2 regions of the Amycolatopsis sp. NPDC026612 genome follow, and region 2 is predicted to be linked to the other one. Evidence: riboswitches for the same ligand, from Rfam matches in the RefSeq annotation. Region 2 holds a riboswitch; the other holds the start of a gene.

Region 1 (3,396 bases), on a different contig from region 2:
TACATCTACGGGTCATGGGCCGCGCGCTACAGCGGCGAACCCGGGCCGCCTCCCGGAGACGTCGATGTCCTCGTTGTCGGCTCGCCCGATGCGGATGCGCTTTTCGACCTCGCCGAAGGCGTGTCGCGACGGCTGGGCCGCGAGGTCAACGTGCACCGGGTCTCGCCGGCTTCGTGGGCGGTGGCGGACACCACGGATCCGTTCCTCACCAGCGTGCGTGAGCGTCCGCTGGTTCCGTTGCCGCTCGAGCAGGAGACCCGATGACCCGGTGGAACCAGGGGCGCGCCACGATCGACGCGCTCATCGCGCGCGGCTCGCTCGAGCACGTCCCGGCCTCGCGGGAAGCCGCGGAAGCCGAACTCGTCCGGGCCCGGACGCACGTCGCTTCGGCTCGGCAGCTGCTCGAGTCGGATCCGGAAGGCGCCTACACACTGGCGTACGACGGTGCCCGTCGTGCGCTGGCGGCCGTGCTGCAGAACCAAGGTTTGCGCGCGACGAGCCGGGGTGGCCACATCGCCGTCTACGAAGCGGTTCTCGCGCAGCTCGACCCGCCGCTGGGGTCGCTTCTGCGTCCCTTCAACCGGATGCGGGTCCGGCGCAACGAAGTCGCGTACCGCTCTTCGGAGGCGCCCGCGGTGACCGCCGAAGACGTGACCGCCGATGTGGCGAAGGTCGACGATCTCATCGGGGTCGCCGAGAAGACGATCCCGAACATGCCCCGCTACTGATGGAGGACTCCGCGGGCCGCCCGCTGACGGCGAACGAGCGGACGGCACTGGACACGCTGCTCGCGGCGGACTTCCCGGGTGCGGGGGAACTGCGGGCGCAGGCCGCCACGGCCCGGGTGATCGGCCGCTGCGGCTGCGGGTGCCCCACGATCGACCTCGCGGTGGACGAAACGACCCCGCGCGCGGCGGTGAAGAAATCAGTGGCGGTGGAGGCCGACGTCCCGGACGGCGGTCTCATCTTGTTCGTCGACGACGGCCGGTTGTCGTGCCTCGAATACTGGTCCACGGCCGACGAGCGGCCGGCCGGGTTCCCGTCGGCCGGGCAGATCGTCTTGTAGCCGCCGGACCGCCAGGTACGGACGAACTAGCCGAGCAGGCCCAGCACCGCGATCGCGATCAGCACCACCGCGGGAGCGAGGGCGTTGATCCAGGCGCGCTGAGCGGGCGTGAGGGCGGCGGTGTTGTTCATGGCGTTTCCTAAGGGCCGAACCGATGCTTCCGCCTGCTCAGCGCGCTGATCATGCCTCGCGTTAACAGCTGTGACCGAACTCTCAGCCGTCCAGGCGATGACGGTGGCGGGCGGTGAACCAGAGCACGCCCCCGGCCGCCGCCACCATCGTTGCGAACGCCGCTGTACCGACCACGATTGCCTGAGTCATCTCGTCTCCCTCCCGAAGGTTCCGGTAACCGAGAGACGCCGAACCGGCGGTGAAGTTCACCCAGAGTTACCGAGGTCACATCCCGGCGAGGACCGAATCGATCTGTGCGGCCAGGTCGAAGTCCTTCGCCGTCAGCCCGCCCGCCGAATGGGTGCTCAGCCGGAACGTCAGCGTGCGCCAGCGGATGTCGATGTCCGGGTGGTGGTCGGCGGCTTCGGCGAGCTCGGCCACGCGGTTCACCACCTCGATCGCCTGGGGGAAGCTCGCCAGCTCCGCTTCGCGGGTGATGACGGCCCCGGACCGGGTCCAGCCCGCGCCCAGCCGTCCGTCGGCCTCGGAGTCGCTCAAGATTTCCGTCATGTCTCCATGGTCGTCCGTCCTGGACTACGCTGCACGGTTGCCACGGGAGTCCGGTCAGCCGGGCTGAGAGGCGGGTCACCCCGCGACCGTTCGCACCTGACCGGATCATGCCGGCGACGGGAGGGCTTCCCTCCGCGTCGGCGAAGTGCAGGAGGGTAGATGAAACGCAGGGCTGTGCGCGTCGCGACGGCCATCGCCGCCGTCAGCGCCGTCGCCACGGCGTGCTCGCTGTCGGACGGCGACGGTGGCACGCAGCAGACGCCCACCGTCACCCTCGTGACGCACGATTCCTTCCTGGCGCCGCAGGAGGTGCTCGACGCCTTCCAGAAGCAGTCGGGCATCAAGATCTCCGTGCTCAAGCAGGGCGACGCCGGATCGCTGACCAACAAGCTCGTGCTGACGAAGGCCAACCCGATCGGCGATGTCGCGTACGGCGTCGACTCCACCTTCGCCTCGCGGGCACTCGGCGAGGGCGTCTTCGAGCCGTACACCAGCCCCGAGGCCGACCGCGGGCCGCAGCGCTACGCCGTCGACCCCGAGCACCGGCTGTCCGCGGTCGACGTCGGCGACGTGTGCGTCAACGTCGACACGAACTACTTCACCGCCAAGGGGATCCCGGCGCCGTCGACCTACGACGACCTGGCCGACCCGAAGTACAAGGACCTGCTGGTCGCCGAGGATCCGGCGACGGCGTCACCCGGCCTGGCGTTCCTCCTCGGCACCGTCGCGAAGTACGGCGACGCCGGCTGGAAGGACTACTGGACGAAGCTGAAGGCCAACGGCGTCAAGGTGGTCAGCGGCTGGGAAGAGGCCTACACCAAGCAGTTCTCCGGCTCGTCCGGCAAGGGGCCGCGGCCGATCGTCGTCTCGTACGCGTCGTCGCCCGCCGCCGAGGTCGGTGACGACGGGAAGCCGCGCACCAAGGCGCTGCTCGACACCTGCTACCGGCAGGTCGAGTACGCCGGCGTGCTGACGAACGGCAAGCAGGCCGAGAACGCGCACAAGGTCGTCGACTTCCTGCTCTCCCAGCAGTTCCAGGCGACGGTCGCCGCCAACATGTACGTCTACCCGGCGCGCCAGGACGTCGAGTTGCCCGCGGGCTGGGCGCAGGTCGCGCCGCTGCCGCAGAAGCCGCAGACACTGCCCGCGGACCAGGTCCAGGCCGGACGCGAGAAGTGGATCGGCGAATGGCGCACGCTCGTGCAGTGAGCACCGGCGCTCCGGCCCGGAGCCTCCGAAGCGCGACAGCGCCACCGCGGACCGCCCGCGGACTCGGCCTGGCCCTGATCGGCGTCGCCCCGATCGGGTTCCTGGTGGTGTTCTTCGCCTGGCCGGTGCTGGCGATCGTCGGACGCGGGTTCGCTGCGGGCGGCCTCGGCGCCGTGCTCGGTGACCCGCGGACCTGGCAGCTGGCCGGGTTCACCGTCGCGAGCGCGGCCGCGTCGACGGTGGTCGCGGTGCTGGCCGGGCTACCGGTGGCGTTCCTGCTGGCGCGGGTGAAGCTGCCCGGCGTCGGCCTGGCGCGGACGCTGGTGCTCGTGCCGTTCGTGCTGCCGACGGTGGTGGTCGGGCTCGCCTTCCGGGCGCTGTGGCCGGACGGCGGCGTGCTGCCGATCGTGCTGGCCAACGCCTTCTTCAACGTCGCCGTC
Region 2 (3,396 bases):
GCCGGTTCACCAGCAGCGAACGGACTTCCCGCCGAACCGGGCGCAGAATCGTAGTACCTGCAACGCTGTAATCGAGGTACGCATGGACGACGCGATGGACGCCTACTCGCGCGCGGTCAGCACGGTCGCCAAGACCGTCACCCCGCACGTCGCCGGGGTGCAGCTCGCGCGCGGCAGCGGCTCGGCGGTCGTCTTCTCCGACGACGGTCACCTGCTCACCAACGCCCACGTCGTCGACGACCACCGGCGGGGTGTCGCCACCTTCGCCGATGGCAGCGAAGTGCCCTTCGACGTCGTCGGCGCCGATCCGCTGTCCGATCTCGCCGTGCTGCGGGCCCGCGGCGAAACGCCGTCGGCCGCCGTGCTCGGGGACGCCGACCGGCTCGTCGTCGGGCAGCTCGTCGTGGCCGTCGGCAGCCCGCTCGGCTTCTCCGGCACCGTCACGGCCGGGGTCGTCAGCGCGCTCGGGCGGGCGCTGCCGGTGCGCCACGGCCGCGCCGGCCGGGTGATCGAAGACGTCATCCAGACCGACGCCGCGCTCAACCCCGGCAACTCCGGCGGCGCGCTCGCCGACTCCGCCGGCCGGGTCGTCGGGATCAACACGGCCGTCGCCGGGGTCGGCCTCGGGCTGGCGGTGCCGATCAACACGACGACGCGGCGGATCATCGACACCCTCGTCGTCGAGGGACGGGTTCGGCGCGCCTACCTCGGCGTCGTCGGTGTGCCCGCCCCGCTGCCCGACGACGTCGCCGAGCGCACCGGGCAGAACGCCGGGCTGCGGGTGCGGGAAGTGGTCGCGGGCGGGCCCGCCGACCGGGCGGGCCTCAAAGCGGGCGATCTCGTGCTGACGGTCGCGCGCACCCGCGTCTCGGACGCCCAGGGCATCCAGCGGCAGCTGTTCGCGGAAGTGATCGGCACCGCACTGCCGATCACGGTGCTGCGCAACGGAGCCATGGTCGACGTCTACGCCACACCGGCCGAACTGGTCGGGTGAGGTGAGGAGACTTGAGTATCCCGACCCGGCGTGGCATGGTCGGTGGCACAACACCAACGCGGGAGCTCGCGCCATGGCGGGCTGAGAGGGTGACTGGGGAACTTCCCGGGCGTCACCGACCGCATGAACCTGACCGGGTAATGCCGGCGTAGGGAGTGAAAGTCGTTGACGACGCTTGAGAACAATGCTGCCGTAAAGGTGACCACCGGGCCGATCACCGGCTCGCACAAGGCGTACCGGCAGACCGAATCCGGGCTCCGCGTCCCCGTGCGGCGGATCGACCTTTCCAACGGGGAACACTTCGACGTTTACGACACCTCCGGCCCGTACACCGATCCGGACGTCGAGATCGACGTCCACACCGGACTGCACCGGCTCCGCGCGGGCTGGGCCGACGGGCGGGAACACAACACCCAGCTCGGGTGGGCGAAGCAGGGTGTCATCACCCGCGAGATGGAGTACATCGCCGTCAGGGAACGGGTTTCGCCCGAATTCGTGCGCGACGAGGTGGCCCGTGGCCGCGCGGTGATCCCGGTCAACCGGAAGCACCCCGAGTCCGAGCCGATGATCATCGGCAAGAACTTCCTCGTGAAGATCAACGCCAACATGGGCAACTCGGCCGTGTGGTCGTCGGTCGAGGAAGAGGTCGACAAGATGGTGTGGGCCACCCGCTGGGGCGCCGACACGATCATGGACCTCTCCACCGGCAAGCGGATCCACGAGACGCGGGAGTGGATCGTCCGCAATTCGCCGGTCCCGGTCGGCACCGTGCCGATCTACCAGGCCCTCGAAAAGGTCGACGGTGAACCGGAAAAGCTGTCGTGGGAGGTGTACCGCGACACGATCATCGAGCAGTGCGAGCAGGGCGTCGACTACGTCACCGTGCACGCCGGCGTGCTGTTGCGCTACATCCCGCTGACCGCGCGGCGGGTCACCGGCATCGTCAGCCGCGGCGGGTCGATCATGGCCGCGTGGTGCCTCGCGCACCACAAGGAATCTTTCCTCTACACGCATTTCGAGGAACTTTGCGAGATCCTGCGGCAGTACGACGTCACGTTCTCCCTCGGTGACGGCCTGCGCCCGGGCTCGATCGCCGACGCCAACGACCGCGCCCAGTTCGCCGAGCTGGAGACCCTGGGCGAGCTGACGCACATTGCGCGCTCGCACGACGTCCAGGTGATGATCGAGGGCCCCGGGCACGTGCCGATGCACAAGATCAAGGAGAACGTGGAGCTCGAGGAACGGCTCTGCGGCGAGGCGCCGTTCTACACCCTCGGCCCGCTCGCGACGGACATCGCGCCGGCGTACGACCACATCACGTCGGCCATCGGTGCCGCGCAGATCGGCTGGTACGGCACGGCGATGCTGTGCTACGTCACGCCGAAGGAGCACCTCGGCCTGCCCAACCGCGACGACGTGAAGACCGGGGTGATCACGTACAAGATCGCCGCGCACGCCGCGGACCTGGCCAAGGGCCACCAGTACGCGCAGGAGTGGGACGACGAGCTGTCCAAAGCGCGCTTCGAGTTCCGCTGGAACGACCAGTTCAACCTCTCGCTCGACCCGGACACGGCGCGCTCGTTCCACGACGAAACCCTGCCCGCCGAGCCGGCCAAGACCGCACACTTCTGCTCGATGTGCGGCCCGAAGTTCTGCTCGATGCGGATCACGCAGGACGTCCGCAAGTACGCCGAGGAACACGGACTGTCCACTGTGGAGGCCATCGAGGCCGGCATGGCGGAGAAGTCGGCGGAGTTCGAGGAACACGGCAACAAGGTCTACCTCCCCGTGGTCGGCCAATGACTCCGAGGACCGCCCTCACCATCGCCGGCTCCGACTCCGGCGGTGGTGCGGGCATCCAGGCCGACCTGCGCACGTTCTTCGCGAACGGCGTGCACGGCCTGGTCGCGCTGACCGCGGTGACCGTGCAGAACTCGTTGGGCGTGCAGGGGTTCACCGAGATCCCGGCCGACGTGGTCACCGCCCAGATCAAGGCGGTGGCGTCGGACATGGGCGTCGACGCGGCGAAGACCGGCATGCTGGCGACGGCGGAGATCATCCGCGCGGTCGCGAAGACGCTCGACGAGCTCGGCCTGGACTTCCCGCTGGTGGTCGACCCGGTGGCGGCGTCGATGACGGGGCACCCGCTGCTGCGCGAGGACGCACTGGAGGCGATCCGCACCGAGCTGTTCCCGCGCGCGACGCTGATCACGCCGAACCTCGACGAAGTCCGGTTGCTGACGGGCGTTTCGGTGGTCGACCCGGCATCGCAGCGGGCCGCCGCCGAAGCCTTGCTGGAGTTCGGCTCGCGGTGGGTCCTGGTCAAGGGTGGCCACATGACGGGCACACCCGACTGCGTGGACCTGCTCTCGGACGGGCGCGAATACGTCGAACTGAGCGGC

What was found. A riboswitch is a leader RNA that binds a small molecule or an ion and turns the genes downstream of it on or off. The one in region 2 is predicted to bind thiamine pyrophosphate.
Region 1: linked by a shared signal. The riboswitch ahead of AB0F15_RS40490 (thiamine ABC transporter substrate-binding protein) and the one ahead of thiC (phosphomethylpyrimidine synthase ThiC) in region 2 are both predicted to bind thiamine pyrophosphate.

The regions. Positions count from the first base shown of each region.
Region 1 is NZ_JBEZYB010000100.1:18,133-21,528, reverse strand. It holds gene AB0F15_RS40510 (ArsR family transcriptional regulator) at 1-264, shown strand, start outside; gene AB0F15_RS40505 (hypothetical protein) at 261-728, shown strand; gene AB0F15_RS40500 (hypothetical protein) at 728-1,066, shown strand; gene AB0F15_RS40495 (4a-hydroxytetrahydrobiopterin dehydratase) at 1,463-1,747, opposite strand; TPP riboswitch at 1,780-1,887, shown strand; gene AB0F15_RS40490 (thiamine ABC transporter substrate-binding protein) at 1,907-2,956, shown strand; gene AB0F15_RS40485 (iron ABC transporter permease) at 3,031-3,396, shown strand, end outside.
Region 2 is NZ_JBEZYB010000037.1:12,038-15,433, reverse strand. It holds gene AB0F15_RS28170 (trypsin-like peptidase domain-containing protein) at 83-994, shown strand; TPP riboswitch at 1,043-1,166, shown strand; gene thiC (phosphomethylpyrimidine synthase ThiC) at 1,160-2,797, shown strand; gene thiD (bifunctional hydroxymethylpyrimidine kinase/phosphomethylpyrimidine kinase) at 2,794-3,396, shown strand, end outside.